3 regions of the Paenibacillus sp. J22TS3 genome follow, and region 3 is predicted to be linked to each of the others. Evidence: riboswitches for the same ligand, from Rfam matches in the RefSeq annotation. Region 3 holds a riboswitch; each other region holds the start of a gene.
What was found. Region 3 has a riboswitch for cyclic di-AMP ahead of KJS63_RS25675 (resuscitation-promoting factor). Riboswitches for the same ligand answer to the same signal wherever they lie in the genome.
Positions count from the first base shown of each region.

Region 1: it holds a riboswitch for cyclic di-AMP, as region 3 does, so the genes downstream of both, KJS63_RS24620 (C40 family peptidase) here and KJS63_RS25675 (resuscitation-promoting factor) in region 3, are expected to answer to the same signal.
Region 2: it holds a riboswitch for cyclic di-AMP, as region 3 does, so the genes downstream of both, KJS63_RS22705 (APC family permease) here and KJS63_RS25675 (resuscitation-promoting factor) in region 3, are expected to answer to the same signal.

Region 1 is NZ_BOSF01000012.1:13,809-24,508, reverse strand. It holds gene KJS63_RS24650 (heavy metal translocating P-type ATPase) at 1-550, shown strand, start outside; gene KJS63_RS24645 (MmcQ/YjbR family DNA-binding protein) at 881-1,258, shown strand; gene KJS63_RS24640 (YwhD family protein) at 1,582-2,097, opposite strand; gene KJS63_RS24635 (M1 family metallopeptidase) at 2,230-4,212, shown strand; gene KJS63_RS24630 (hypothetical protein) at 4,224-5,039, shown strand; cyclic di-AMP (ydaO/yuaA leader) riboswitch at 5,284-5,419, shown strand; gene KJS63_RS24625 (C40 family peptidase) at 5,426-5,917, shown strand; cyclic di-AMP (ydaO/yuaA leader) riboswitch at 6,257-6,394, shown strand; gene KJS63_RS24620 (C40 family peptidase) at 6,399-6,872, shown strand; gene KJS63_RS24615 (GNAT family N-acetyltransferase) at 7,174-7,635, shown strand; gene KJS63_RS24610 (c-type cytochrome) at 7,765-8,121, shown strand; gene KJS63_RS24605 (4a-hydroxytetrahydrobiopterin dehydratase) at 8,432-8,731, opposite strand; gene KJS63_RS24600 (hypothetical protein) at 8,953-9,246, opposite strand; gene motA (flagellar motor stator protein MotA) at 9,472-10,275, shown strand; gene motB (flagellar motor protein MotB) at 10,259-10,700, shown strand, end outside.
Region 2 is NZ_BOSF01000009.1:93,055-103,754, reverse strand. It holds gene KJS63_RS22725 (response regulator transcription factor) at 1-1,422, shown strand, start outside; gene KJS63_RS22720 (extracellular solute-binding protein) at 1,566-2,891, shown strand; gene KJS63_RS22715 (carbohydrate ABC transporter permease) at 2,939-3,814, shown strand; gene KJS63_RS22710 (carbohydrate ABC transporter permease) at 3,832-4,734, shown strand; gene KJS63_RS22705 (APC family permease) at 5,038-6,858, opposite strand; cyclic di-AMP (ydaO/yuaA leader) riboswitch at 6,983-7,129, opposite strand; gene KJS63_RS22700 (bifunctional 2',3'-cyclic-nucleotide 2'-phosphodiesterase/3'-nucleotidase) at 7,351-10,700, opposite strand, start outside.
Region 3 is NZ_BOSF01000014.1:42,979-53,678, forward strand. It holds gene purR (pur operon repressor) at 169-1,008, opposite strand; gene ispE (4-(cytidine 5'-diphospho)-2-C-methyl-D-erythritol kinase) at 1,150-2,004, opposite strand; gene KJS63_RS25650 (small, acid-soluble spore protein, alpha/beta type) at 2,158-2,337, opposite strand; gene veg (biofilm formation stimulator Veg) at 2,502-2,783, opposite strand; gene yabG (sporulation peptidase YabG) at 3,080-4,006, opposite strand; gene rsmA (16S rRNA (adenine(1518)-N(6)/adenine(1519)-N(6))-dimethyltransferase RsmA) at 4,065-4,949, opposite strand; gene rnmV (ribonuclease M5) at 4,953-5,498, opposite strand; gene KJS63_RS25675 (resuscitation-promoting factor) at 5,758-6,903, opposite strand; cyclic di-AMP (ydaO/yuaA leader) riboswitch at 7,160-7,363, opposite strand; gene KJS63_RS25680 (TatD family hydrolase) at 7,640-8,407, opposite strand; gene KJS63_RS25685 (HD domain-containing protein) at 8,427-9,713, opposite strand; gene KJS63_RS25690 (AbrB/MazE/SpoVT family DNA-binding domain-containing protein) at 10,030-10,284, shown strand; gene rsmI (16S rRNA (cytidine(1402)-2'-O)-methyltransferase) at 10,439-10,700, opposite strand, start outside.

The sequences.
Region 1 (10,700 bases), on a different contig from region 3:
GCTGGCCGACCAGATCCGGCCGGAGAGCCGGGATGTTATCACCAGACTGCACCAAGCCGGAATTGAGCATACCGTGATGCTGACGGGTGACCACGAAGGCACAGCCCGTGCCGTGGCGAAGATGACCGGGGTCAGCGACTGGTATGCCGGCCTGCTGCCGGAGCAGAAGGTCGACAAGATCAAGGAGCTTGCCGCCAAGGGAAGCATCGCCATGGTCGGCGACGGCATCAACGATGCCCCGGCCCTGGCCACAGCCCAGCTGGGCATTGCCATGGGCAAGGGAACCGACAGTGCTGTGGAGACCGCCGACATCGTGCTGATGCAGGATCACCTCGGCAAGCTTCCGGCCGCGATCCGGATTGCCCGTCTCTCGAACCGGATCATCCGCTGGAACATCGCGATCAGCCTGGGGCTGAAGCTGATTGCCCTGCTGCTGACGATTCCGGGCCTGCTGACGCTCTGGATCGCGGTCATGTCCGACATGGGCGCGACCATCGTTGTCACTCTGCTTGGACTTACCGTCCTGCTTGGCAAAGACAAGGACGTTTAGCTGCTCCGCTTTCACACCGTGAAGCTCCCAGCGCGCGGTGTGGCGTTGCATGAAGGCTGTCAACGCATGCGGCAGCCTGAACCTCGTAATGGGTTCAGGCTGCCGCTTTATTTTTTTATCGTCACCCTGTTCCAAAACCGATGAACGTACGCCGCATAAGCGGACACCTTGGGCGGATGCTGTCCTAAAATGCTTGTTCACTAACTGAGCACCAGGCTCTTCAGCCAAGGAAAAATCCCGTCTCCTTTGCATGGTGACGCTCCTATAGTACACTGAAATAAGATTGGGCTTCAGTCAAAGCCTCTATTTTCGAAAAGGAGCGTCATCCCTATGAATCATCAGCAGCTGATTGAGCTCGGACTTGGTTATCCCGGTACAAGCCTGCGCTATCCTTTTGACCCGGAGCTTCCGGTATTGTATGTTGGCAGCAAAATGTTCGCCCTGCTAGGCACCCATGAGGGCGTGGAGTCGGTTAACCTCAAGGTTGACCCTGATGAAGCCTGGGTTCAGCGGGAGAGCTACCCTGGAACCGTACTGCCCGGGTACCATATGAACAAGCGCCATTGGAACACCGTTGTCCTGAACGGACAAGTCCCCGATGAGATCATCGCCTCCATGCTCCTGGAGTCGTATCAGCTGGTCGTCTCCAAGATGCCGAAGGCCTCCCGTCTTCTCCTGTTCCAAGGTGATTCCCCTTCATCCGTTTAGAGGTAGAAGTTAAAGCGGACTTGGCGCTTCCTTCATCTCCAACAAATATAATCCGGGTAACGCCGCCTCCCGGAATAACAGCTGGATTACGTTCAGATTCGTTCAAATTCGTTCGAATGGATACTGTTCCTTCTGGCTCACTTCGGGCCAACATACATAACATAAAGAAGCCGTACCCCGGTAAATCCCGGAGTACGGCCTCTTCGTTTTATATGGTTACGATCCTCACGTTCTGTATGGCTGCGATTCTCACGTTCTTACACTGCTGTAACCAACGAGTACGCTGTTTAAATCACCCAATCAGGTTAACCTTGTCCCTTATACTATACGTCCAGCGCAGTCTTCAGCTCGTCCGACGAACGGTTCCACCAGTCCTCGTTATGCGTGGTCAGCAGCGTGCGAAGTGCGCGCTTGTCGTCTGGACCCAGTTCATCCAGCATGATCCGGCGCTTGATGGCATAGTCCAGCTTGTTCACATGGTCGGCCAGAATCTTCCACCCACGCTTGGCTTCCGTGTCAATCCACATTTCGCAAGCTGTCGCGCCGCCATACACTTGTCCTTCCGGCGTACGGTCTACCGCAACCCATACCAGCCATACCTGGCGGCCATTCGGTACATCCTCCTTGTTCGCGGAGAACTTGATCCCCCGCTCCACCTTGCTCTTCGCGTGCATGGCTCCGATATCAATCTTCGCCTCACCACCATCAATAATAACAGGCGATACACTGTTCAGATCGATCGAGCCGGCCCCGAAGCCCTTATGCTTATTGCTCTTCTCGCTGCTGCTGATAATATTCAAGGCAATCTGCTTCTTGCCTACCTGATTTGGATTATCCATAATTCCCTCCATATATGGGCCGACGCGGCCCTGATCTGTCACTCATCTTATAATTTTAATTTTAACTAATAATCTCCCTGATGCAAACATATACATGCCTTAGATGCTTGTCAACGGGAGGTATCCAAGTTTATGACCCCACTACGATTCAGAGTTATTCTCATTTCCATGCTCAGCCTCATCATAGTTGGCGGCGCACTGTGGTTCAGCTTCACAGCCGCTCCAACGCAGCCTTCATTTGGACCAGAATTGGGCAAGCTTCAGGCAGGCCAGCCCCCGGCACCCGAGAGTATCGGCACTCCACGTACCGAGCAGCTTAGCGACCGCGTAGCCGAATACCACATGGATGTGACCCTGAACGAATCCACCCGTACTCTCTCGGGCAGCGAGAGTGTGACTTGGACACATCCAGGCACGAAGCCGGTCAGTGAGCTTTACTTCCATCTGTATCCGAATGCGTTTGAGTCGGCCGATACAACCTTTATGAAGGAATCCGGGGGCAGACTGCGGGGGGACTCTATGCCGAAGGATGGCTGGGGCTCCATGAAGCTAACTGAAGTCCGGACAACGGACGGCATTTCCCTGCTTCACAGGCTTCAGTATGTCCAGCCTGATGACGGCAACCTCAAGGACCGCACTCTTGTCAAAATCCGCCTGCCCCGCCCAATTCAGGGCGGAGAGAGCACGACCCTGCGGATCAATTTCGAGGTCCAGCTGCCTAAAATATTCGCCCGTATGGGAACAGCCGGCGACTTCGTCATGGCAGGCCAGTGGTTCCCCAAGCTGAGTGTATATGAACCTGCCGGCACAAGAGGCCGTGCTTCGGAAGGCTGGAACCTTCATCAATATCACGGAAGCTCGGAGTTCTACTCCGACTTTGGAATTTTTAGTGTCCGCATTAATGTGCCAAGCTCTTATATCGTAGCGGCAACAGGATTTCCGACCAAATCGCCCGTCATCAAGGCAAACCGCAAGATCTATCAGTACTATGCCGATGATGTTCATGACTTTGCCTGGTCTGCCTCACCGAACTTCGTCTATGCCGAGGAGCCCTTCTCCTCGCCGGAGGTCCCCGGTGTCCGGATCAAGCTGTACCTCGATCCCGCTCACAAGAACCTGAAGGACCGCTATTTCTATGCAGCCAAGGCGGCTTTATCCTCCTACAGCAAGTGGTATGGGCGGTATCCCTATTCCACACTCTCTATCGTCGTCCCGCCGGCAAGCGGCAACGGGGCTGGCGGAATGGAGTACCCGACCCTGGTCACCGCATTCGGGGCGTCTTCCGAATCTCCAGGTTATGAGCTGGAGAGGACAGTGGTCCATGAGATCGGCCATCAATATTTCTATGGCATGATCGCAAGCAATGAGTTCGAGGAAGCCTGGCTTGATGAAGGCTTCACCTCTTACGCGGAGGACAAACTCATGGAGAGTGCCTACGGGGTTACATCCGCCCTGCCGATTCAATCCAGCTTCGTGAATCAGCCCGCAGCCCTGCCGAAGGAGGCTTGGAAGTACGGCTCCGCCGATGCCTATGCCCAGAATGTGTATACCCGCGGCAAGCTCGTGCTGCTTGGCATTGAACGCCAGGTTGGGACTCCCGTCATGAACAAAATCATGGCCAAGTACGCCGCCAAATTCCGCTTCAAGCACCCGGCCACCGTGGATTTCCAGCGGACGGTTGAACAGGTGACAGGACGCTCCTGGAAGGACTATTTCAATCAATATGTTTACAGCGGCCAAATGGCTAATTTCGCTGTAGACTCCATTACAGTGAGCCCGATTACTCCAAAGGACCCATCCGGCCCTCTATATGAATCGGTTGTCAAAATCAGCAGACTTGGCGGAACCTACCCTGAGGTTCCTGTCATCTTCAGCTTCAAGGATGGCCACATCGTTCGCAAAACCTGGAAAGGCGACGAAAGCCAGATCGTCTATAAGCTGCAGTACAAACAGCCGTTAGCCTGGGCTATGGTTGATCCCGGCTACACCCTGGTGCTCGAGAACAAACATATCAACAACTATCTCAAGTCCGAAGTGGAAGAGAAGACGGGGACCCGTTGGAATCTGGGCATAACCAAGGTGGTGGAATCACTTCTTGGCTTGCTCTCATGGTGAGGTGACAATAGATGCGATACATTCGCGGTGGATGGCAAAGTACCAAAGCTCAGTTTCCCGTTGTAATCATTCTCTTTCTGTATCAGCTGCTGTGGGGCGTCTTTCTGTACCGTCTGATTAACTCGGCCATCATTCCGCTGCTGCAGCGCTATCCGGACCCTGCCCCGAGCGAGCTCAGCCGCCTGCTGTTCTTTATCGAGGGGCAGCTTGATTTGAAATACAGCCAGGAGGTACATCAGTACCTCTGGCTGCTGGCAGGCATGCTTCTGCTGAGATTGGTGCTAACCCCGCTGATTCAAGCGGGCGTAATGTACGGACTCCGTCCGGATACGCAAGATGGAGCCGGTCTGGTCTTCTTTCAGGGAATCGGGCGGCTGTGGAAGCCGGTCACCCTCTTTTATATCATCGAGCTTATTCTTGTGATGGCACCGGGATATTGGCTGTTCCCCAAGCTGCTTGACCTGCTTGTAAAAGGGATTCAGAGCGGAGGCTCTCCTCTTCTCTATGCTGTTATGTATATTCTCGGCTGGCTGATTTATGGCTATTTGATTCACCAGCTGCTGCTGTTCGCTCAGTTTGGGTACTTATTCGGTGCCGGAATCTTCTCGGGGATTCTGATCTATCTGCGCCGTTTTCTTCCGGCGGCCGGCATCTCCCTCCTGCTGGGAGCGGTCACCCTTCTGCTGTTTGGCAGCTTCAGCACGGCCTCCTGGATCTGGACCGGATTCGCGGCTCTAATTCTTCAGCAATCCTATCCTTTCATTCGCAGTCTTCTCAGTATTTGGCATATATCCTCGCAATATCACCTGTGGGATGAAAAGAAATAAAGAAGTCATAACTTCGTCCCATCCCGCGCCGCTCAAGGCCTTCACCGTTTGGTGAAGGCTTTTTGTCTTTCAATTTCCGGGAAATCTCGCAATCGGCCATTGCCAAAAGATACCTACCTTGTTACAATGTGAACTATGACAGTAACAACATTGTAATTATTTTTTGGTCACAGCAGGAGTTTCGACATACATGTCGTATACATTATTATGGAACGAGCTAACTAAGTCGTTTCATATAGGTGCCAAGATGAATAAGCCGAATTCCCTGCACCGGGAAACGGGGGAACCACTTTGGGTGAATTGATCTCGCAACGGAGGGATCATAGGGGACCTTCAACCGAATCCTTAAGCTAACCTCGCAGGCATTGGAAGGAGTTTAACCGCTTTTGAAGAAGAAACTTGCAGTAGCAGCAGTGTCTATGTCCATTTTGTTCTCGATGGGAGCTGGAAGCGTTTTCGCAGACTCCAAGCTGGACAAAGTCGTAGACAAGGTCATTGGTACAGAGTATAAGTCGGGTGGAACGTCCACCAACGGTTTTGATTGCTCAGGCTTTACTCAGTATGTATTCAACAAACTGGGAATAGACCTTCCTCACCAATCGGGCTCCCAATACAAGATGGGTAAGGCCGTACCGAAAGATGAATTGAAAGCCGGAGATCTGGTATTCTTCAATACTTTGGGAAATGGTGTGTCTCATGTCGGCGTATATGTCGGTGACGGGAAGTTCGCACACGCTTCATCCAAGAGAGGCGTTACCATCAGCAAGCTGAGTGACAGCTACTACACCAACCGCTACGTTGGAGCCAAACGCATTATGAGCAATGAGAAATTTGAAGCCGTTGCCGATTCCTCTACCGACAACGATGACGTAGAATAAGTTATCCCTTGCTTGGCCCGCAATGATTCTTGCCGGAATCGTGCGGGTTTTTTGTTTGTCTTTTTAACAATTCTGTTACTAATTATTAACCGTCCCTACAGGAAATAAACCGTATACATATGTTTTTTTGACAAAAAAAGTGAGTTCTAACTTGCCAAAGCTTGGACGCTTTGGTACAATAGGCAAGGAATTAGTAACAACTTTGTCATTATTGTTGTCATTTGTCGGAGCGTCACTCACGAACCAGCCCAGAAACTCCAAGATTCGACATCAATTGCCTGGAACGCTGGGATCCTGAAGTCTCGGTTCTAATCGAGCATTCAGATTAGGTGTACTAAACCAACAAATCAGCCGAATTCCCACACACCTGGGAAACGGGGGAACCAGTTATGGGTGAATTGATCCGCATTATAGGGATCATAGGGAACCTTCAACCGAATCCTTAAGCTAACCTCGCAGGCCTTGGAAGGAGTCTAACATCTTGAGAAAGCAACTTACAGCAGCCGCAACGAGCTTGGCTCTATTGTTCAGTCTAGGAACAGGAAGCGCTTTTGCCAGCTCTACCCTTACTACTACGGTAAAGAGTGTTTATGGAACGCCATATAAAACCGGAGGTATGTCTACCCGCGGTTTCGATTGTTCCGGATTTACAACTTTTGTGTTTAAGAAGATGGGCGTAAGCCTGGCCCGCCAGTCTAAAGCTCAATTTCATCAAGGTTCGCCGGTGATGGCGAAGAGCCAACTTAAAGCGGGAGATCTGGTATTCTTCAATACCCTGGGTAATGGGGTATCCCATGTTGGAGTATTTCTTGGAAACGGCCAATTCGCGCATGCCTCTTCCTCAAAAGGTATCCACATTGACCGTCTCAGCAGCAGTTACTACAGCAAACGCTACGTTGGAGCCAAACGCATTCTTAGCCAAGCGAAATATAAGAAATACGCTGTAAACCTGTAAGTTCCACTCCCTCAAATGGAGCTTACGAGATTGCCTTACTCACTCGACCACAGACGATTCTTGCCGGAATCGGCCTGTGGTTTTTTTGCACCTAACTCTAGAACGTTGCCACTGCACAAAAGGTTTCAAAATAAAAACCTGCCGACCAACTATTTTATTCCAGCCCTGCTTATCATATATATACCCACTCTTTTAGGGGATAAACGTACCACAGATGAGTTTCTGTAACTTTTTTCTTATTTTTTAAAATGAGGTGATCTCCATAACTCTTAACAAACATACAGATTTCTATGCCGTTCCTATGAGCGAGTCCCACGGTCAGCAGATTTGCACCTGGGTGTATGAACCCCCCTATAATATTTACGGCTTTCTGCCTTGGGAGCAGATGAGGGCCCTAGAGATTGAGTTCGGTGATCCAAAGCTTCGGGAGGAACAATATATTTCGGTGTTGACCGCAACAGGGGAGCTTGCGGGGTTCGCACAAATTTTCCCCATGTCGAACGTCTCCCGGTTAGGGCTTGGTTTAAAGCCTGATTTGTGCGGTCAGGGCCTGGGTAAGTCGTTTGTACGTACCGTGTTGCAGGAAACCCTAATCCGCCGTCCCGAGTCTCCGGTCGATCTTGAGGTTCTAACCTGGAATGAGCGGGCCATTCGGACCTATCATCAAGCCGGATTCCGCATTACGGATGAATATGAACGCAGAACGCCAGATGGAATGAGGAACTTCTACTGTATGGTCTATCAGGGAACGCAGCAGAAGTGAATTTGACAGGCTGAAAGAGAAGTCATAAATTTGGCACAACTTGTTTGTTTTTTTGACACAAGTGCTATGATCAAACAAGATGTTCCGTTATAATGGGAGAAGGTATCTTACATAGGAGGGACGATTGGAATGCAAAAGTGGATCATGAGCGGTTTGTTCTTTATCGCGTGCGCTTTGGCCATCGTGCTCATGTTCACCCTACCGGGTAAAGAACAAGTAGCACAAGAGAATAAGCCTACCATGCCTAAGGTAACAGTCAACGCTGGCACAGCAGAAGCTACCGTTAAAGCGAACTGTATCAGCTGTCACGGCGATCAGCTCGAAGGTAAGGTTGGACCGAATTTGCAGAAGATAGGCTCACAAATGACGAACGAACAAATTTTCACCACAATTACCAAGGGTAATGGAAACATGCCATCCTTCAAAGACAAACTTAAGCCTGAGGAAATTGCCAACGTGGCTGAATGGCTTGCTGCAAAAAAATAAACCATCAAAACACGCCCCCTTCCACGCTGTAAGCGTATACCTGAGGGCGTGTTTTTTTCATTTCCATACATATATTTGAGCTGTCAGTTAAGAAAGCTCGCTTATCCGATAGCCACTATACGCGGCACTGGACACGTATATGCCCGTCATTCCGAAAGACGGCACAGCGCTCCCTGTCCTAGAGTCTATGCACTGCGGCCAAAGTAGCGGGGAAGCTGCACCAATATTCCGGCCCCGCCCTGGCATGTCCTGTTAAATTAGGCCTCTTATTGAAGCTAAGAGGTTTAAGTTAAGGCCTTAGAGCCGGCAGCTACTCGCCGGACAGGGCTTTATCGTAAGCCTCATTGTATTGCTGGGCTTCTTTTATATCCACGGCTGTAATGCCGCCTGCTTCCCAAGAGGTCAATCGGAGCGTAACTGTCTTATGGTCAATAGTGATAAACGGGTGATGATTGAAGGCTTCCGAAATCGCAGCAACCTCATCCACGAAAGCGATCCCTTTCATGAAATTGGAGAACGTAAATTTGCGGACAATCCAACGTTCTTCCTCCATCTCCCATCCTTCCAGATTGACTAAATGCGCTTCCACTTCTTGAGGTGTAAATGGCATCCTATTTCCTCCCTATTCTTTACAACGTCCGAGCCACTCTGGCATGACTTAAATCTGGCTTTCCTGCCGATTCCTCTCATGAACTGCGACCATCTTCCTGTCCAAATACGGGGCCATGCGGCCCTCCCATATCCAAAGCAGAACTTAAGGACCAGACACTAACCTTCTCAGGCTATATTAACATGACAATTGGCTTAAATCCAATCTGGGGCTTGGGAGGATTAGATCAAATGAACGGCTGCCAATTCGTCATCTCCCGCCAGCACATTAATCCGGTGCAAATGGACATCGTGCATGACGACTCCACTGCCTACCTCAATGACCGGCTGCGTTCCCAATCCGTAGAAAAGGTCCTCCGCCAATGCCTCATGAACCTCGTGTTTGTCTTCCTCGGACAGCCGCTCCCAATCCAATGGTTCCATTTCAAAAAAGACGTAGCTGTCTTGAATAAGCCCTACGGCTGCCGTTAATTCTGCCAGAATTTCTCCGTAATCTCTAGCGTGTTTCACACCCATTTCATCTCTCCGCCTTCCTTGATCTTATTTTCTAAGACCACTCTATATATTATAACTGAAAATTCATCTTAAAAAAAAAGGTAAATCTGTCGATAAAATAGGTAAACCGTTTCTTACGAACGTTCCCGGGGAATTCCCTCTTCGTTCTGTAAGCAAACCGTCTTGACGGAAGGATGCCGAAAAGACTGAAAGGACTCAATTCTATCTCATGGACGAGGTGTATTAATGGAAATATCAACGATTATAGGACTAATACTGGGCCTTGTGGCCGTTGTTGGCGGTATGATCCTCAAGCATGCGCCGGTAATCAACCTGGTCAATAACCCGGCAGCTTACGTCATCATTCTAGTGGGAACGGCAGCCTCCCTCTTCATTGGATTCCCTGCCGCAGAGCTGAAGAAGCTTCCTAAGCTGTTCAAGATGCTGTTCGTGAAACAGAAAATGATCACCAAGCTCGAACTGATCAGCCTCTTTATGGAGTGGGCCTCCATTACCCGGCGTGAAGGGCTTCTTGCTCTGGAGAGCAAGGTGGAGGAAATTGACGATGATTTCCTTCGCGGCGGTATGCGGATGATCATCGATGGAAACGACCAGGAATTCGTGAGCGACGTGCTTGCGGAAGATATCGCCGCCACGGAGGAACGCCACCGCGCCGGTGCGCTGATCTTCTCCCAAGCAGGGATGTACGCACCAACGCTAGGGGTTCTCGGTGCCGTTATCGGTCTGATCGCGGCCTTGGCTGATATGAAAGATATGGAGAAGCTCGGACATGCGATCGCAGCGGCCTTTGTTGCGACGTTGCTCGGGATTTTCACAGGTTATGTACTTTGGCATCCAATCGCTAACAAGCTGAAGCGTCTTTCGAAGAAAGAAATTGAGATTAGGCTCATGATGGTAGAGGGGCTTCTCTCCATTCAATCCGGTGTCTCCACGATTGCCATCCAGCAGAAGCTCGCTGTATTCCTAACCCCGGCTGAACGTGCGCAGCTCCAGGAGAAGGAGGAGAATGCCGGTGAGCAAAAAGAATAGACACGAACCCCACGAGGAGCACGCCGATGAATCCTGGCTGATTCCTTATGCGGATCTGCTGACTCTGCTGCTGGCGCTCTTTATCGTATTGTACGGGATGAGCTCCCAGGACGCGAAGAAATTCGAACAGATGAGCAAGGCCTTCAGCATCGCGCTGAATGGCGGTGTAAGTGTGCTGGACAAGAGCTCTGTCGACGGAACAGATAATAATACTCCTCAGGACAGCTCCGCCCAGCAGAGCACCCAGAGCATGACGATGAGCAAGAACCGCAGTGAGCTCATGCGCCAGGAGCAGCAGGATCTGGAGCGTCTCAAGAAGCAGATGGATCAATACATCAAGAACAACGGACTGGCTACCCAGCTTAACACCAAGCTGAATCAGTCTCAGCTGACCATTACGATCAGTGATAAGGCACTGTTCGCCT
Region 2 (10,700 bases), on a different contig from region 3:
CCGGAGGAGCGGCCTGAGATTATATTTACCGATATCCGGATGACCGGAAAGAGCGGACTTGATATGGCCTCGGAAGTGAAGAAGGAATTCCCTGAGACCGAGGTCATCGTGATTTCGGGCTTTGATGATTTTGTCTATGCCCAGCAGGCCCTGCGGGAAGGAGTGACCGATTACCTGCTGAAGACCAGCCCGCCTGACGAGATTCTGCGGGCTGCTGCCCATGCCAAGAACCGCATTGAACAGCGGCAGCAGAAGGAGAGGATGGGCAAGGAGCAGATGAAGGTGCTGAATCGCAGCTTCCTGCGGCGGCTGCTGGCCTCTGCCGCATCTCCAGATGAGGCCGCAGCCCTGGAACTGTGGAGCAGATACCCGCAGCTCCGGCTGACCACGGACCAGGATGTGCTCCGGATCTGGATGATATCTGTGGCCGAGGTCGGAGGTCAGATGAGCACAGCCGTGGAGGATAAGCTCTACAATGCAGTCGGAGAGATCCTGGCGGAGCAGCTCCCCGGCGAATGGCTGCACTGGGCCGGCTCTCTGCTCTTCCTGGTTCGGGAAGAAGCCGGGCATACAGGATGGCACCGGGTGCAGTATGCACTGCGGCGGGCGGAGGGCATGCTTGGCTGCCGGATCTTTGCAGCCTGCGGAAGTCCAGCGAAGGATACGGATGAGCTGAAGGGGGCACTAGAGACGGCTGTTCAAGCCTCATCTTATGCATGGCTCCTAAGTGAGGAGCCTATCGTACGTTATGAAGACATTAAAGACCGCAAGGGTCTGCGCATCGTATGTACGATAGAGGAAGAAGCAGCGTTTGCCTCTCTGCTTAAATCCGGGGACCGGGATGGCCTTCGGCGCGGAATCACAGATATTTTGACCCGGGTGAAGGGGGATAGTGAGGCGACGCCAAGCTCGGTCCGGGCCTATCTTCAGTCGTTTCTAGTGGCGGGCTACCGCTGGCTGGAGCGGGCAGCACAGTCGATCGGCTACCCGAACCCTCTTCCCTACCGTGAGGAGTCGGATCGGGGAGAGTTAGCGAGCCATCCCGAGCAGGTACTGTTACGTCACTGCGAGGTGATCATGGAGCAGTACAGCCGAATGTTCTCGGGAACAAGCAGCGTCCAGCGGGCGATCTCCTATATTCATGAGCATTTGGATCAGAGCTTGTCCTTGGCTCAGGTGGCCAAGCATGTACACATGAATCCGAATTACTTCAGTGAAATGTTCAAGCGTGAGACTGGCCAGAATTATATTGAGTTTGTAACGCAAGCCAAAATGCGCCGCGCCATGACCATGCTTAGTGAGACACCGGCTAAAATCAGCGAAGTGGCCAATCAGATCGGATATGAGGACATTAAATATTTTAACCGGCTCTTCAAGAAGTTTACGGGCCAGACTCCTTCGGAATTTAGGAGCAAAAGCTGAATTTTGTCCCTCTATAGTCTGAATTATCTCCCCTATGGACGAAATTCCTCCTCTCTTATACTTGTATTAATCCATTTAACCGCTTACAACACAAATGGAAGCGCATTCCTAACTAGCCCTAGATATATTGAGGAGGATGACGAATGAAGAAAATTCGTACATTGGGTCTTGCCCTGCTAATGATGGCCATGTTCCTGACTGCTTGCGGGGAGAGCAGCGGCACCAAGAATGCTGAGGGCGAAGCGTCCAAGGATGGAAAGGTGAAGCTGACCATCTGGCACAACTTCGCTGGCGATGACCTCAGAGCCAAAACCGTAAGAAGTCTGATTGACCAATTCGCTAAGGACAACCCGAATGTTGAGCTTGATGCTCAAGCCATTCCAGTGGACGGCTACCGTCAGCGCCTAAGTACTGTGGCGGCTGCCAACGAACTGCCGGATGTATTCTTCGTCTATGCGGGCAGCCAATCGTCCGAGCTGCACAAGGCGGGCTTGCTGCAGCCGATTACAGAGCTGGTAAACAAGAACGCGGATTGGAAGAACCAGTTCCTTCCGGGCGCTTTTGAACCGTACTCTTTTGAGCCAAACCAGATTTATTCTGCCCCTATCTCGATGTCCGCAACTTCAATCCTCTATTACAATAAGTCGCTCTTTGACAAGCATAAAGTGAAAGTCCCTACAACCTGGGATGAAATGATGACCGCCATTAAGGTGTTTAATGAGAACAAAGTAACTCCGATCGCGCTCGGTAACAAAGCGACATGGGTTGCACAGTCCACGATTCTGGGCTCTCTGGCTGACCGCGTCACGGGTACAGAGTGGTTCAAGAATGCGGTTGCCCAGAAGGGAGCCAAATTCACGGACCCTGAGTTCATTAAAGCACTTGGATACTTCAAGCAATTGGTGGACAACAAGGCCTTCCAAGAAGGCGCCAACAGTATTGATAATACCCAAGCCGAGCAGTACTTCATTCAAGGCAATGCGGCTATGATGATCAGCGGAGCATGGACTCTGACGAACCTTGCGGCATCTTCCAGTGAAGAGCAGATGAAGAACATTGAGGTAACTACACTTCCATCGATCCCAGATGGCAAGGGTGAAGCAGGCACGATTTCCGGCGGCGCAGGCGGTGGTCTTGCCCTAAGCAAACGTACGACTGGCGCAACGAAGGAAGCCGCACTAAAGCTGATCTATGCAATATGCGGACCCGATGCACAGAAGGCAATTGCTGAAAGCAACTCCATGGTTATGTTTGATACCCAAGTGGATAAATCCAAAGTTAGCTCCCTGTATTACAAAGCGTTTGAGCTTGTGAAGAAATCCAAAATAACACCAGTCTATGATGCCTACCTGTCTGCAGATGCCGGGGAGGCTATCAATAACGGTCTTCAGGAAATTATGATGGGCGGCTCAGTTGAGGCAGTTGCCCAGAAGCTTCAGGATGCGCAAGCGAGATCTGCCACACCATAGAAGGGCGTAACAAGCCGCTGCTTTAAGGAAGGAGGCTGAGGCTGGCCATGCCAACGGCTATACGAAGTAAAGGTTTTATAGCAATTGCCCTGCTCCCGGCACTGCTGCTGTTTCTGGTCTTTGTAATCGTGCCAATCTTCTGGTCCGCATATTATGGCCTGTATGATTGGAAAGGACTCGGTGCAGCCAAATTTATAGGGATAAACAACTATAAGGTGATTTTGGAGGACCCAATTTTTTGGAGAGCGCTTAAGAACAACCTGATCCTGGTTGTCTCTTCGATCCTAGGACAGATTCCCATCGCGCTTCTGCTGGCGCTCGTGCTGCTTAAGAATACGTTCTTCACCCGGCTTGTACGCTCGGCTGTCTTCATGCCGATGGTTCTCTCGACTGTAGTTGTCGGACTGATCTGGGGATACATCTATAATCCCCAGTTCGGTATCCTTAATTACATCCTGGAGCACATCGGACTTGGCTCCTGGGCCCGCCCCTGGCTCTCCGATCCGAAGGTGAATATGTATGCGATCTCCATTCCAATCAACTGGGCCAACATTGGCCCATATCTGGTGATCTTCATCGCAGCTCTTCAGAATATTTCACCGGAAATTGACGATGCGGCCAAGATTGACGGAGCTGTGCGCTGGAAGAAGCTGCTTCATGTAACCCTGCCAATGGTATGGGGGACGGTTGTGGTTACCATGGTACTTTGTATTTCGGGGAGCCTTAAGGCCTTCGATCACGTTATCGTGATGACTGGTGGAGGCCCGGCCCAATCGACAGAACTGCTTGCGACATACATGTACAACAACACATTTAAGGTTTACCGCTACGGTTACGGTTCCGCGGTATCCACGATGATTATGATTATTAGTGCCCTATTGATCGGAATTAACTACATCGTTACCCGAAGAAAAGCAAGCTAACAGAAGGAGGGAGGGACGTGAAACTAGAGACAACCGGAAATTCCGCGGCTGCCGGAAACACGGGAACCGCCCTGAAGACCCCGATTACCCAAAATTTTTGGCGCAGAGCGCTTGCCGGACTTGTCAGGCTTCCCCTGCTGATCTATGCCATACTGACGCTGTACCCGCTGTACTGGCTGTTTATCAGTGCCTTTAAAACGAACGAGGACTTCTTCAAGCGTCCTTATGGCCTTCCGCTTGTATGGATGAAGGAGAACATCACCCGCGCCTGGGATCTCGGACATATGGGTAGAGCGATGATGAACTCTGCGATTGTCACCATATTGGCTGTGGCCCTGACCATTATTCTTGGGCTACTGGCTGCTTATGCGCTGGCCCGATTCAATTTCAGATTCAAAAAGGTAGTTGTCGCACTGTTTCTGGCCGGCCTGCTGATCCCGATTCACAGCACATTGGTGCCGCTGTTCCTGATGATGAAGAAGATCGGATTGCTGGATACGTATGGTGCGCTGATTCTGCCGTATACAGCCTTTGAGCTTCCGATTGCGATATTCCTGGCGATGGCGTACATGGCTTCCATTCCGCGTGAAATTGAAGAAGCTGCCATGATTGACGGCACAGGATGGTGGGGAATCTTCGGAAGAATGATTCTTCCGCTCAGTACTCCAATTATTGCAACGATCTCGATCTTGGCTTTCTTAAGATTCTGGAACGACTTCTCGTTCGCCCTGGTATTTATCAATTCCCAAAGCCTGAAGACGCTGCCGCTGAGTCTGTCTCTATTCTCGGATGGCTTCGGTACAGATTATGCCCTTACCATGGGGGCGATGGCGATCGCTGTAATCCCGACCATTGTTATCTATCTGATTCTTCAGGAGCAGATTATGAAAGGTATGGTAGCCGGCTCAATCAAGGGCTAGGAACAACAGGTTAAACCCATAAGAAGAGCTTCCAATCAGATTCCCCAACATAGATCCCCCATGCTTTATACCAAAAAGACACCCTTTACTCAGGGTGCCTTTTTGGTGTTCCCGGGAAAGCTGCACACGTCACCTTAGTGCGCGGTGTGTGGCCCGGCGATCTTTATGCTTGGATGCCTTAAACATGCATGAGGATTGGGCAAAGCCCTTTTCCTAGGTGCGTAAATCACCGTTACGAAGCCCAGGAAGAGGGCCTTCACTTCTATCCAGCTTCTTAGGTACCTAGGGACTTAGGGAGCTGGATTATTTTTTCAGACGGTAAGGAACCGTGGTAACAATGACCTTCTTGCTGTAGAGCAGCTTGGTGCGAATCATCAGGCCGGATTGGTTATGGAGAATATTATGCCATCCCTTCTTCGGAATGAATTGGGGGATCACCACAGTAACCTGATAATTCGATTCACTGGCCTTTCGCTGCACGGTATCCACGAACTTGAGCAGCGGATGAATAATGCTCCGGTAAGGAGAGTAGAGGGTAACGAGCCGTACGTCCGGCTGCCATTTCTCCCATTTGGCTTCGAATTCATCCTCGTCATGCCGTTCGAATGGTACATAGACTGCGATAATTTGATGAGGGGATAGTGACTTCGCATAGTTCAGCGAGTTCTCAACTACATGGGTAATCCCTGCAACAGGTACAATAATCACATTGCCTTCAATTGGCACAGCCCGCTCGCAGGTGGTTAATCTCAGCTGGTCCCCCACCGCTTCATAGTGCTTCCGGATCCGGTAGAAGAACAGAATAATCAGCGGCAGGAAGATCAATACCGGCCATACCTGATTGAATTTGGTCAGAAAGAACATGAGCGATACGGTGAGACTGATCAAAGCCCCGATCGTATTGATGATAAATTTCGGTACCCAGCCTTGGGGCTTGGTGCGCAGCCATTTCAGCATCATTCCGGTCTGGGACAGGGTAAATGGAATAAATACCCCAACCGCATACAGTGGAATCAGGTGCTCAGTCTGTCCTTTAAATACGACAATCAGGATAATGGAGCAGACTCCCAGCATGATAATTCCGTTGGAATATCCCAGCCTGTCTCCTCGTACCGTGAACATTCTTGGAATGAATTTGTCCTTGGCCAGGTTTACAGCCAGCAGAGGGAATGCGGAATACCCCGTGTTGGCGGCCAGAATAAGAATCAGAGCCGTAGTTCCCTGGATAAAAAAGTACATGAAATTGCGGCCAAATGTCATTTCCGCGATTTGGGAAACTACCGTGACTTGAGCTTTAGGGGCTACCCCGTAATAATAAGCCAGGAATACAATTCCCGAAAACAGCACAGCAAGCAGGGTTCCCATAGCCAGCAGCGTCTTGGAGGCGTTGTTCGGCGCCGGATCTTTAAAGTTCGGGATGGCGTTCGAAATCGCCTCAACCCCCGTAAGCGCAGAACTACCTGATGCAAAAGCCCGCAGCAGCAAGAATAAGCTGATGCCAGCGACAGGGGTTCCAATTGGAGCGTGCAGCTCAGCTGGCACATGGCCTGTCAGGATGTTAAATATGCCGACCCCGATTAGAATGAACAGAGCTAGAACAAACAAGTATACAGGGTAGGCCAGAATTGAGGCCGACTCCGTGACTCCTCTCAAGTTCAAGGTCGTGATGAATAATACAAAAATAATCGCAATAATTACCGTATAAGGATGCAGGCTGGGAAAAGCGGAGGTGATCGCATCTGTTCCTGCGGACACACTCACGGCTACGGTCAGAATGTAATCCACCAGCAGTGAACCGCCGGCTATTAGACCATAGTTCGTTCCAAGGTTTTCCTTGGATACCACATAGGCTCCCCCGCCGTGCGGATAAGCAAAAATAATTTGACGGTAAGATAAAATTAGTGCGGTTAACAGAACCAGCACACCTACGGCAATCGGTATTGAATACCAGAAGGCTGCCGCACTGATTGTAATTAGGACAAGCAGGATTTGCTCCGGCCCATAGGCAACGGAGGACAAGGCGTCAGAGGACAGAATGGCCAGAGCTTTGGTTTTGTTTAGTTTTTGCTCGCCCAGTTCTGTTGATTTCAGGGGACGCCCGATTAAAAATCTTTTTAAAGACATTCTCTCCACCACCAGTATGGTAAAAATTAAGACATAAACCCAAGTGCTTTACGAACTATACAATGTCCACAAGTCTAATCATACATACTCAGGTTTTAAATATTCTGGTCATGGTTGAATCCACCTTCCTTCTCAAATAACGCTTACGGAGTTAGCTGTCGGATTCGGGCCCTTGAGTAGCCCTACCTTGTAATAGGATTCACCCCCCGGATCGATTCAATCCGTTAGAACGGTTCCCCCGCATCTTGTAAGATTTCAGCGAATATATGGAAATTGAAAACCGATGATTATCATACTCTCGTACTTCATTCTTGTAAACACCTTTTCGTACTTCTTAAACTATCCTTAAGATTGCGGTGCAGGTATTTTTCTCATTTGGCGATTATTGTAATGCCCGGACTGATTGTTTATTGTGCTTCAGATTGACCTATGATCAAGACAAGAACCCCCTGCCGGTCTCCCGGAGGGGGTTCTTCACTATAAGGAATTGAATTAGTTCACTTTGACGATCCGATTCTCAATCTTTGCGTCAATGTCTTTGCCTGCAAATTTAGTTTTTACATAATCAACAAACGCGTCCAGATCCACTGGCCCAACTTCACGGTTGGTTCCTTTAGTCAGGGTAGTGTATCCGTCTCCGCCGGAAGCCATAAAGTCATTAACAACAATCGTATAGTTCTTGGTGTCTTCGAGTGGTGTTCCATCGGCTTTCTTCACTTCAACGATCTTGGAGCCATCCGGCTTGCTGTCGTCGTATTTGTAAGTGAGGCCGGAGACTTGCCCGATGCGGGTCTTAGGCGCTCCCCATTGCTGATTCAGCAGCTCTTTGATTTGGGCCCCGGTCAGCGTCAGCTTCACCAGCACGTTGCCGAATGGCTCAATGCCGAACATGTTGCCATAGGTGATGGTTCCCTGCGGCAGATCGTTGCGGATGCCGCCGGAGTTCATGAAACCGAAGTCGGCCTTCATGGTCTCGCGCATGCTGTCGGCAATCAGGTTGCCCAGTGCGGATTCACCAGCCGTACTTGTAGTACGGGTGATAGCTGCAGCTGTCTTGCCGACAGGTGCATTCAGGACCGGAGCGTTCTTCGCTTGATAGTCAGCAACCATCTTGGTGATTTCCGCATCCGGTGTGATTCCTTCATGTTTGGTATCCACAATGGTAGCTTTCTTGCTCACAATGTTGTGCGTAGCACGGTCAATTTCCAGGTCAAAATCGGAGAAGGCCACCCCGTAAGAGTAGGACTCCACGATCAGCTTGTTGTCTACCACGGCATTCAGACCGCCATGGTCATGGCCGCCCAGAATCACGTCAACTTCATCGTCTACCGTGTTCGCGAGGTCTACAACTTCACCGGTTGGGGCATCCTTGGACCCTGCGAATGGGTCGTGGGCCAGAATTACGATAGACCGGATGCCTTGAGCCTTAAGCTCAGCTACAGCTTTGTTGACGGCTGTGGTCTGATCGGTAAAGGTAAGGCCTTTAATACCAGCCGGGCTCACGATAGAAGGTGTAATATTGGTAACCACACCGATGAATCCGATCTTTACACCGCCTACTTCCTTAACGGTGTAAGCAGGCAGGAACGGCTTGCCGTTCTCATCCAGCACGTTCGCCACCACATAAGGGAAGCTGGCTCCCGCGAAGTCATGGCCGTCCTTCGGGTTCTTGCCCCCGTGAATCAGGCGGAGAGCTTCCGCAGGTCCTTTGTCGAACTCATGATTGCCCACGGTGCCTACAGCAAAGCCAAGGCGGTTCAGAAAATCAATCGTTGGTTCGTCCTGCAGCAGGGCGGAAATCGGGGAGCTTGCCCCTACAGCATCGCCTGCATGAACCAGAAGGGTGTTCGGGTTCTTGGCTTTATACTGCTTCAGATAAGCAGCCAGATAGTCGGCACCGCCTACAGTGGCAGTTACTTTGCCCGAGGCATCTTTAAGGTCTTTCTTGTAATCGAGTTGTCCATGGAAATCATTGATTCCGAGCAGCTGTACGGAAATGTTCGTGATGATCATATCCACAACTTTGGCTGCTTCCGCACGGCTGGAGGAGGCTGCAGGTTCAAATTTGTTGCCGCCGCGCCCGTTCATGATTCCGCGATCCACAATCAGGTTAATTTCAGCCTTAGACCAAGCGCTGAGCTTGGCGCTGTCTGCGAATTTCGCTTCAGCAGCGGCCTTCAGCTTCTCGCCAGCCTTAACATCCATTGCATGCTTGGCCATAACAGCCATCTCTTCACGGGTTACCGGCTTGTTCGGCTCAAAGGTGGTCTTGCTGGTTCCGTTGATAATGCCGTTCTCATAAGCGGCGATAACGGCTCCAGCGAACCAGCTCTTATCGGATACGTCCTTGAACACGGATTTGCCTTTGGCTTTCAGGTCCAGAGCCTTCACCAGCAGGCTTGCAAACTCAGCGCGTGTGATTGGCGCGTTCGGATCAAAGGAAGCCGCCGTTTTGCCAGTGGCAATCTTCTTCGCAACCAGGTCGCTGATATAGCTGTGGGCCCAGTGGTCTGCAGGAACGTCTTTGAAGCCAGGCGCCGCAGGCACGTCTGTGCCAGGAGCAGGTGTGGAAGTACCAGGCTGCTCAGGTGTTGTTACTGGGACAACGGCTTTGCTCAGGTCAAGCTTGTAGACGCCAAAGCCTTTGTCGTCCAGCTTGCCTGTGTACTGAATATTGTTGGTCAGCTTGGCATACTGCTCGGCTTTAGGGGAAGAAGTGAATGTGACATTCAAATCTCCTTGTACAGGAGCAATGGACCAGTTGTTATCTGCTGTTGGATTGATGTTTTTGTTCGCAGTGATGTAATCCATCAGAATTTGACGGTTCTCATCCGGGCTGTCAATGACATACTTGCTGCCTTTAACGCCAGGGAAGTTCCCGCCGCCGCTTGCGCGATAGTTGTTCGTCACCACGATGAAGTCCTGGTTCGGATCAACCGGTTTGCCTTGGTATTGCAGGTTGACGATCCGGCTGCTGTTCGCATTAGCTACAGTTCCGTCAATGTTATATTTGGCAGGCTTAGTAACGTCCACCTGATAAGTAACACCGTCAATCACATCGAAATTGTACACCTGGAAGCTTGGGTTCAGAAGCGGCTGCTCCTCTTTCTTGGCAGGATCAATCTGATTGAACTTGCCTGCGGACATTTCCAGCCATTCCTTAACGACGGAGCCCTTTACCAGAATCGCTTTCAGCGTATTGTCATATAGATACAGGTCACCGGCACTCTTGATTGCCAGAGGGCCTTTAGCGATATCCGTATATTCTTCCGGACCGTTGCGCCCCGCTTTAAATGGAGCACCTACAGACAGAATCGGCGTCTTCGCATATTCTGGCAGGTTCTTTTTCACATAATCGGCAACGTAATCTCTCTGTGCATTGGTAACAATCTGTACAGAAGGATCATCCTGAACCAGGGCGAAATAGCTGTGGATCGGTGCAGTGGCTGTTCCGATCGGACTGTTGGCATAAGCAATCGTAGCTTCGTGCTCAGCTTTGACTGCTTCAACTACAGCAGGGTCCGGCTCGGCCAGGGATTTCTTGTTCGCGGCATCGTAGATCGCTTTGGTTGAAGATTGGGAGGCGGCAACTTTCCATACCCCGTCTTTCTTCTCCAGCGTCAAATCGATAATACCGAGATTGCTGCCGCCGTATCCGGATTGCACCGCAGGTACACCGTTAATGGTTCCCTTAACGTTGTCCACTGCAGGCAGGACTTTGCCGGAGGAGTCCTTGAACAGGGCATCCAGCGACTTGTCTGTGGCCGTCGGGAATACCTTATGGGTGTGTGAGAAGGTGATGGCATCGATTCCGGCAACCTTGCTTAGCGGAAGAACAACGT
Region 3 (10,700 bases):
TGTTCACCACCTTTTTCCATCAGAGACTTGGTGTAATATTCCACATTGCAAACGGAAATCCTCTTTTTTTACGAACAAAAAGGCCTAAATTTAGGAATTTTTTTTATTTAAGAAGGTTTTCGACTGGATTCGTCTAAATCCGATAAGATTTGTAAGGTTATCCACAGGTCATAGGGCTTTCAACCTGCTGAAATAATTACCGGGCTGAACCACAATTTCCTTCTCCTTGGGGTCCACTGCGGCGAGTGTGGCCAAAGACACATAATCGTGCAGCAGACGCTGTTCGGATTCCACTTCACCTGACTCTACGAGCACACCAACTCCGGCGACTGTGGCGTTAAATTCAGCCAGCAGATCCACCATGCCCTGTATAGTGCCTCCCGCCTTCATGAAGTCATCAACTATGAGCACGCGGGAGTTCTCCTTAAGCGCTCGGCGTGACAAGGTCATCGTATGCAGGCTCTTATGAGAGCCAGAGACATAGTTAATGCTTACCGCTGAACCTTCAGTCACCTGATGATCCCGCCGGACGAGCACAACAGGCAGATTAAGCTGCGCTCCCGTGGCGTAGGCCAGCGGGATACCCTTGGTCTCCACCGTCATGATTACATCGATATTCTGATTCGCGAATACGGTTGCAAAAAGCTTGCCGGCTTCATTCATTAAATTCGGAAGTCCCAATAAATCTGACATATACAAGTATCCGCCTGGCAGTATCCGGCTCTGGTCGGACAGCATCGCACACAATTGATCAATAAATTCCCGCGCGTGCGCTTCCCCAACTTTAGGAATAAACTTCACCCCGCCAGCCGCACCGGCCAGGGTCAGCAGGTCGCCCATTCCTTCCTCTTCAAATACCTCCTTGATGATTGACAAATCCTCACTGATGGAGGATTTAGCAGCCCCATAACGTTCGGCAAAGGTGGTAAGTGGAATCAGGTGATGCGGGCGGAGCAGCAGATATTGGGTCATTTCCACCAATCTGGCGCTTCTTTTTAATTTTTTCACGAAAGACCCCTCGCTAAATAGACAAAGAACCCCGGGCAAGCATATGCCCTTTGGCTCTTTCTATATAAAATCCGAATATTTTAATGAAAATATACCACTTTTGTACGTGTTTGTCCAAGCGTAAATGTCTGGCGGTCTTCCTTATGTCAGCAGGCGCACCGCGTATACTTCTTTGCAGAACCCGCGCAGCCCGTTATAGATCCGGGCTACCTTCGATTCCTTCGACACGAGACCGAACACCGTTGGCCCGCTGCCGGACATAAGTACCCCGTCTGTACCCAGACGGAGCATCGTGTCTCTGAGCTGAGCCACCTCCGGATGCATCTGCAAAGTCACATCCTCGAGCACATTACCGAGCTCGCTGCAGACCGCAGAGAAGGACCCTCTCTCAATTGCGGTCTGCATCCGTTGTGCGGAAGGGTGGCGCACCACTTTGTCGCTGCGGAAGCGGCCGTACACCTCTGCGGTAGACACATTGATAGGCAGCTTCGCCAGAATGACCCAGCACTGCGGGGGATTCGGAAGCGGGGTGAGAATCTCTCCCCGCCCTGTTGCCAAGGCTGTGCCCCCTTTGACACAGAAGGGGACATCTGAGCCCAGCTCCGCTCCGAGCTCCTGCAGCTCCTCCAGGGGAATTCCAAGATTCCACAGCCGGTTAAGTCCCCGCAAAGTCGCTGCGGCGTCACTGCTGCCCCCGGCGAGACCGGCAGCCACAGGAATTTTCTTATCCAGGTGAATATACACGCCCTTGGATACCTGATACCGCTCTTTAATCAGCCTGGCTGCCTGAAAGGCCAGGTTCTTCTCATCCAGCGGGATATAGCCCACCTGGCTGGATATGATAATGGTATCACGCGGCAGCTCCTTCATTTCAAGCCGATCCGCCAAATCGACCATGGTCATGACCATTTCCACTTCATGATAGCCGTCTGGCCGTTTATGTAATACATCGAGCATTAAATTAATTTTGGCCGGTGCTTTTTCGTATATTTTCAAAGGCGTCACCTACTCTTAAGTTTCCATCTGTAAGCTGCATTCAACTGAATAACGCTTTTATTTTGTTTATTATAACAAAAAGTTCTAATGAAGTCTTATTTTGATACAGATACGTCAAAGGCCCCTCCATCACTGGAGGAGCCTTAAAGAAGTTTAGGAATTGCGGGATGCCGACTGCTCCGCGAGCTGAATGGCCCTTTTTATCATATTGCCCGCGTCCTTGGCCTTAATTCCGCCCCATCCTTCTTTTTGGACGGTATCATAAAAGCCCAGGTCTTTCGCAAGCTCCACCTTCAGATCTTCGGACATGACACTGCGTCTTCTGCGCGACATGAGAGACCCTCCTTTTGGATCGATAAGTAGGAACGCTGTTAGTATGCGCAGCGTCAAGAACCTCATGCACGGGAAGCACATCCATATTCCTTACAGACCCTGTAAATGAATAAAAGCAGCCAGACCGAGGTCAAGACTGCTGTTAAATGTTAAAGACTTAAGGTTCAAGGTTTAATATACGAAATCCTCATCTCGCTATCCGTGTTGTCATCACAGATCGTTACTTCAACGGATTCGGTCAGTATATCGGCATAACTGTAGGATACACGCTTGAAGGTCTGCTGCTCTTCATCAAGCTTGACAATAAAGACAGAGGGATAGGTCTCCTCTAGAACACCCGTGCGTTCAACGGTCTTACGGCGACCACCATTCGCACGCAGCAGAATCTTCTGTCCAACATGAGCTTCGAGATTGTTCTTAATTTCCGACAGCGCATTTTTCGCCATTACCTATGACCACCTCTTTCTTGTCCATTATAACGCTAACAAGACTCTTTGTCAAGTCAAAATAAATAATTATATCAGGGGTAAAAAAGCATTGTCAATGATTTTTTTCTGAGGCCTATAGATACTGATGATTTCTTCCTCTGGACATTGAAAGTGGTTCTGTAACCAAGGCCCCATTCCCCTTTGGTTTTAGGTTTACTGAGACTTAGTTTGCTCAGGATGATCATGGCGATACAACAAAAAAGGCCCCATACCAGGGACCTACAGATTGTCTAAGCAATATAAGCTTTTGTCGATCAATTGGCCGATGGGACCACATTCAGCTTGGAGAGATCCCGGAACCGGGGCAGGCCGATGCGGTAGCTCCCCCTTGTCTCGATTCCTCCTACACCTTGAATACCACTGATGGTATGGTTCAGCACATCGGTAATATGAATCGTGCTGCGGATCGGCGTGAATGAAGCCTTGGCGGCAATATACACCGGGTCCAGCGCATGGATTAAGATCCGGGCCGGCGAGCTTGCAAAGTTCGCCCCAGCCTGCAGCAGCGCCTCGAAGTGGGACTGGCAGGCCCCAGCCACAATCGTTAGCGCATCGAAGTCGCGCTCATACTGGCGGGCCACCTGAATCGCCTCAACAAAGTTGCGGGAGTTCTTGTAGCTGTTCAAGCTGTAGAGATCATGATGAATCATGCTCTTGAGCACGCCGTCATGTCCCGTTATCACCACAATATCCGGACGTACTCTTGGAAGCAGCTGCCGTAGGGCATCCGCCATAGCTGCCTCCTGAACGTAGTAACCATCCGCTGGCACCCTCAGCCTCTCATACAGGTCCAAGCTCTTTCTCAAGTAGGCTGGATCGCCATCCAAATGCAGCACCTTCCCCGGCACCTCAAAGTATGCGGGTCCCCCTACCGAGTACGAATGCAGCTCCTGCATCAGTTCGGCCTGGTTTCGTTCCTCAAGCACTTTTCTATCCTGCTGCAGCCGCTGCAGGGACTCCGTCGCTTTAATTCTCGCCCGCTTTGATTTCTCCGATTGAGCGGGGCGATCCACCTTTACCAGGTCCGCAATAGGGGCATCCGCGAGCAGGCGGAATTCAGTTCCTTTAATAACCGCGCTGCCACGTGTCAAAGATTCCACACGGAAGGTGACATCTCCCCCGTAAGATTTACGTACCACCAGGTCTCCCAAATTCGTCAAGTCCATCACCTCTAGACTCATCGTATGGGCGAACCTGGGCTTTGGTTCCTTCTGTCAGCCTTTACGGCGCATTCAATTTCTATTTCAGTCCTGCCTGCTTCAGAACATTGCTGAGGCGTGCGAATTCTTCAAGGCTTAACGTCTCAGCCCGCCGCGACGGCAGAATCTGGGCCTCCCCAAGCAGCCTCTCCAGCTCCTCACGGCCTTCACTTGCGAAGAAGCGCGTCTTCAGGTTATTGGAGATCGTTTTTCTCCGCTGGGCGAATGAAGCTTGTACCACGGTAAAAAAGAATGCCTCATCCTCCACCTTTACCGGAGCTTCCTGACGAACCTTCAGGCGGATAACCGCCGAGTCGACATTCGGCTGGGGAATAAATACCGTATGCGGAACGGTGCAGACCAGTTCAGGCTCACAGTAGTACTGGACCGCAATGCTCAGGCTCCCGTACTCCTTGCCCCCCGGTGAGGCGGCCATACGCTCTGCCACCTCCTTCTGAATCATAACCACAATATTCTCCAGAGGCAGGTGCTCTTCGAGCAGCTTCATAATAATAGGTGTCGTCACATAGTAAGGGAGATTAGCGACGACGCTGACACCGGTCTGATCAGCATACTCCCGCTCAATCACCTCACGGAGGTCCAACTTCAGCACATCCCCATGGATGACCCGTACATGACCGTATGGCTCAAGTACCTCTTCCAGGATAGGAATAAGGCGCTGATCGATCTCTACAGCTGTCACTTTGCCTGCCGTTTCAGCCAGCTTCTGGGTCAGTGCGCCTATTCCAGGACCGATCTCAAGGGCCCCCTTCGTTTCATCTAGTTCAGCCGCACCGACAATTTTGCCCAGAATATTCTGATCGATCAGAAAGTTCTGGCCCAGGCTTTTCTTGAAGGAGAAGCCGTGCCGCTGTATGATCTCCTTCGTTCTTTTGGGCGTCGATATATCTTCGATCCTGCTCATGGATTAATCTCCTTTGCTCTCTAATTGTTGAAGGGCTGCGGCGAACTCCTCACGGCTGATATGGAACACACGCAGACGTTTGAAGAACTGCTTGCCGTTGCAGTATCCGATGCCCAACTGCTCCCCCATAAAGCGGCGTCGCTCAGCCGCATGCGGATGGACGATTAAACCCGCTTCGATCAAATCCTCGAAGCTGATCAGAATCTCTTCGCCGCTGTATTCGCTCCGCACCCTGGATAGGGCCTCCCGAATATCCTGGGGCGAAGCATTCTCCACCCCGATATCACCCTTATGCGTTGCCGCCGCCTCCGTCAGGAAGGCATGCTTGCAGCCGGGAACCTTGGCGGCTACAATCTTGCGAATGCGTTCTCCCGCATGATCCGGGTCCGTTAGAATGATAACCCCCCGGCGCTCCTGGGCCAGCTTAATTTTACGAATCACAGCCGGGCCAATGGCGGAGCCGCCCGTTTCAATCGTATCCGCCTCCACCGCTCTTTTAATCGCCACGGTATCATCCCGTCCTTCAACCACAATGACCTCCTTAATCATGGACGCCATCCTTTCTTCGTGCGTGTCTGTATCTTAAAACAATCCCCTGCCCGATTACCATAAACAGGAACACTCCAGTATCTATAATCTCTGCACTGCCTTACCGATATAAAGATTAGATACGGCTAGCGGCCAGCGGTATAAGTTCTATTCATAACAAAAAGAAGAGGAATTCTCCTCTCCTTAGCATGCACATATTTACTATGTGTAATAGTATCTTATTCATGGATTAAAGTAAACGATGCCTAAGCCAGGCTAACTAGTTCAGTTCGGGCTTAACCGGTCCAATTACATAAACTGTGCGGCCTTTTTTCCGCCCGAAATTGTTAGCTGCTTTCAAACTGTCATAATACACATCAATCTTATTGCCTTTGATTGCGCCTCCTGTATCCTCCGCTTTACGGAAGCCGACACCCTCAATATACACCCACCAGCCCATTGGGATCACATCGGTGTCTACTGCGATCGTTCTACCTTCCTTAACCCGGGCTCCCGATGCAGTATTCGTACCGATCCCGCTCTCTTCCGCAGAGTAAGCGGTCAGGGATACATTCTTCAGCAACTTTTTATATTTGAACTGCACGCCGCCCTTTTTGACACTGTTATTCTGGCTGATGCTCACAGATTTAGATGAGCGGTCAATGCTAGCTGCAAGTACTTGAGTTTTAGGTTTGGTGCCTACCGCCAATACTTTTGCAGATGGCTGTCTTTCTACGGACTTACTAACCAACCGCTTCGTTACCAGCTTGCCATCCTGGTACACCTTCTCAATGTGATGCACCACAACGCCAGTTTGGCCTTTGCTCAGCAGTTTGGTTTTTCCCTTCTCTAGAGAGGGGTCCGACGTTTTGACGAAGGTATAAGGGATGCTCTCCGCTTTCTTCGTTGTACGTTTATCCACGCGCACGACCCGAATGTGCAGATCCGAGCTGACTGGAGTATCCAGGGATGGATATACTTTGTCATCACCCGATACTTTAACGCCTAAGTTCGTAATAGCGTCCTTAACCGTCTCTGACGTTGTCAGATGTTTGTTAGTGACTCCGTCCGCCGTAACCTTAACCGGAACTATACGGCCCAGAATGTACTGATCTCCCTCAGGGAGCATACCACCCAAGTCTGCCGTACCCTTATCCCCCGAATTTGGGTTCAATGCTTGCTGTTCCAGCCCTTGATCAGGCTTTGATACCGATGTGCCTGGAGATGGTGTCTTACCATCCGCAACCAAGTAAATGTTCTTGTCAGCCTGGCCATAGAACCAGGTAGTTACGCCGACAAGCAGTGCGATGGTAACAATCCCTGCCACAACAATTTGACGCTTGTTTTCTTTCTTCCACCGCAACGCGTAAGACATGCTGGATGATCGTGACTCATGGGTAGTTTCCTTAGATCCGAAAAAGCCCACTTCTTACGTCCTCCTTCATAGCCCCGCCGTCTAAGATCGACTTGTATAAAAATTGACGCGACTATACCGATTTTGACGAAATGCCCTACTGCACATTTCGCATCCCGCACCAGCCTGTTCAGCGCTACTCATATGTCATACCACTGTATGACGTTCCTGTCTCCTTTATTCAAAACAAAAAGAAGCCTAGAGAAAGAGTGTAAGAGGATCTCTTTCGTGGCTTCCGGCTGACTAAAGGAATGTAGGATGCACGAGTTGCCTCTCTCTTCATACGCTTACGAGGTTAGCTGTCGGGTTCGGGCGTAGAGAGCTGCCCTATCTCAGTTCATCCGCTCATGGCGCAATGACCTTGAATTCACCCCAAAGACCCGTTAAAGAAATCAAATACGGAACGTTCAGTCAACAATCCGTATTGGTTCCCCCGTTCTCCGGTTGCCCGAAGATTCAGCGAGACTGGTTCTTGGAATTGTAATTGATGTGTGAATGGAGCCAGTAATTCGTGGCTTTATACCCGGTTAGGTTTACATCCAATTCACATAGCTAGCAAATTCGTGGTGCTGCCAGACCAAATCAATTACTGAAAAGATTCTATCCTGTTTATATGCATGTTGTAAAGCAGGAATCAACTAGTTTTTTTAAAAAATTGGTTAATTTTTTGTAATAATCATCCTTTTTTAGATTAAAAACTATTAATCTTTCCCAAATACTCTTTATTTCATCGGTTTTACTCCCGATTTCACCTTATTCCAAATCGTTCCAGTGCATTTCGGGTGGTAATTTCCGCGATTTCCTCTACAGATACACCCTTTAGCTCTGCTGCCATTTCGGCAACAAGACGAACGTGTGCAGACTCATTTCTCTTCCCCCGATACGGGTGCGGAGTCAGATACGGGGAGTCCGTTTCAATCAACAGCCGGTCCATGGGAACCTGTTTTAATACTTCTTTGGGCTGCTTAGCGTTCTTAAACGTAATGGGCCCCCCAAAAGAAATGTGGAATCCCAAATCCAGACACATCTTGGCCGTCTCCCAGCTGCCTGAGAACGAATGCATTACCCCGCCAACCTCCTCAGCCTTCTCTTCCCGCAGAATCCGGACCACGTCTTCATGAGCATCCCGGTTATGAATAACAATCGGCATTTTCAAGCTTCGGGCAAGTCCAATCTGCTTGCGGAATACCTGATGCTGAATTTCCTTGGGTGAGGTGTCCCAGTAGTAGTCAAGGCCTATCTCACCGATGGCCACAACCTTCTTGTGCGCACATAATTCGGCAATCCACTCCAAATCCCCGTCCTGCATCGTAATCGCGTCTTGGGGATGCCAACCGACAGCAGCGTAGATGAAATCGTAGGTTTCGGCAAGCTTCATAGTGGATGGAATGGTCTCCCGGTTAAATCCGACATTAATCATCCGGCTGACCCCCTGCTCTACAGCACGGGCAATCACTTCCTCCCGATCCTCGTCAAATTGCGGTGCATCCAAATGGGTATGTGTGTCGAATAACACGGATATTTCCTCCTTCACATTAGAGCAAATTAAGTAGTGCAGCTATTTCCTCCGGCAGCTTGCGGGCGAGTCCACGCAGCTTTTCTTCCGGATAATACATGTGATATTTCCCGCGGTGTATTCCGCTGATAGAGCGGACAATGTCGGACACCTCTGAAATTTCCCGCAGCCGGTCCTGCCGGTCCAGAAGCAGAATTTGTTTCTTCTTGGAGTTATCCTCCGGCCGGAAGACATCATAAGGCAGATCCGTAGGGAAATCAATTTCCAGATCGTAATTAGGATCAAGTCCTAAATCGCGGAAAGAGCGCCGGATTTCATCAATAATTTCCATATCTAACATTTCAAGTTCTACATATTTATACAGTTTTCTGTCGATAAATCGTGTGCACAAATCTGCCAGCAGCGGATCGTGTTCACGTCGCCATTGAACAAAAGAAGTCTGTACTAAAGCCTCATCAAGCAGCAGGTATTCTTCAACGGTCAAATCCCGGTTGAACAGACCCGGAAGCGGGTCAGGCAGGAAGGAGAAGCGGAAGCCCTCCTGGTGAAGCTCCTTCGCCCTGCGGAAGATCTGCCGCAGAATAATCTCGGAACTTCGGGTTACCGGGTGGAAGTATACCTGCCAGTACATTTGATATCTGGACATCAAGTAATCTTCCACAGCATGCATGCCGGACTCCTTAACAACCACTCTACCCTGAAAGGGGCGGAGCATCCGCAGAATCCGGTCAATATCGATGGTTCCATAATTGACCCCGGTGAAATAGGCATCCCTCAGCAAATAATCCATCCGGTCGGCATCCAGCGGACTTGATACCAGATTGACCACAATGGCCTTATCATAGTCCTTCCTTATAACTGCCGCAACCTTCTCCGGAAAATCCTCGCCTTCCCGTTTCAATATGTTATTAACGTGGGTATTCCCGAGTATGATCCGGCATGTCCAATCTTCATGATTCATATGGAAGGCTTCCTCGATCGAATGGGAGAACGGTCCGTGTCCAAGATCATGCAGAAGGGCTGCACACAAAGCGACCAGCCGCTCCTCTTGCGGCCAATCCGAATAGGAGGAACGCTCGAACTGCGAAATGATTCGGCGTGTAATTTCATATACCCCTAAGGAGTGGGAGAACCTGCTATGCTCGGCCCCGTGAAAAGTAAGATAGGAAGTGCCTAACTGCCGGATTCTTCTAAGCCGTTGAAATTCCGGGGTATTAATTAGTGACCAGATTAGATCATCTTGAACATGAACATAATTATGTACCGGATCTTTAAATACCTTTTCCTCAGAAAGTAAAAAATTCATCATCCCCAACTCCTTCTCCAAACTTTTTTATAAAAAATTTTAAAAAAAATGAAATTTGTCGACAACTTTTGTCGAATAATGTCGTATATATAAACAAGCCGATTTCCAAAATGTCGAACGCTGCGTCAGTATTCCTTAACGGTGCTGTCCAAAGCCCTGTTTGGGTTCCGGTATAATACTCAAAGAAAAATATAGCATTATGCCTTTAAACATGTTGACTGTTTTGGCAATCGTTGGTATTATAAATATCATAAAACAGAGAACCGTGTCGAATTATGACATTTTTAAATTATAGCGAGAGGGGCAATCATCGGTTATGATGAAATCAACAGGTATTGTAAGAAAAGTAGACGAGCTAGGACGGGTGGTTATTCCCATTGAATTGCGCCGCACTCTAGGTATTGGCGAGAAAGATGCGCTCGAAATCTATGTGGACGGGGAACGCATCATGCTCAAGAAGTACGAACCTGCCTGCATTTTCTGCGGCAACGCTGAGAATGTCACTTACTTCAAAGGCAAAATTGTGTGTCATGAGTGTCTTTCTGAAATTCCTGCACCTGTGACAAACTAAAGAAAATAGGATATAATAGATTTACTTAAACTGTTAATTCTAACCTTTTTCATATCTCCTTGGCACCTTCTCCAGGCTTGAACCCGGCCTGAAGGAGGTCGTTTTTTTGTTGTACGCAGCTAAGCCTTCATGATGAAGGCTTATTTTTGTTTCTTTATAATAAGGCGTTGTAGATATCCCTCTTGGCTACTCCGCGATCAGCTGCTGTTTTTTTCATAGCCTCTTTCCGGCTCAGGCCTTCTTCCTGCTCGTAATGATTCACGTGTTCATCAATGGTCAGGGGCTGCCACCATAATCCGCCTCTCTCCTGAACTTCCCCGGGCTTAGCCCCTTCCACGGCGATACAGTATTCTCCCAGAGGGGGATGCTCTCCCAGCCAGCTCAGACACTCACTAATAAGCCCCCGGGTCACTTCC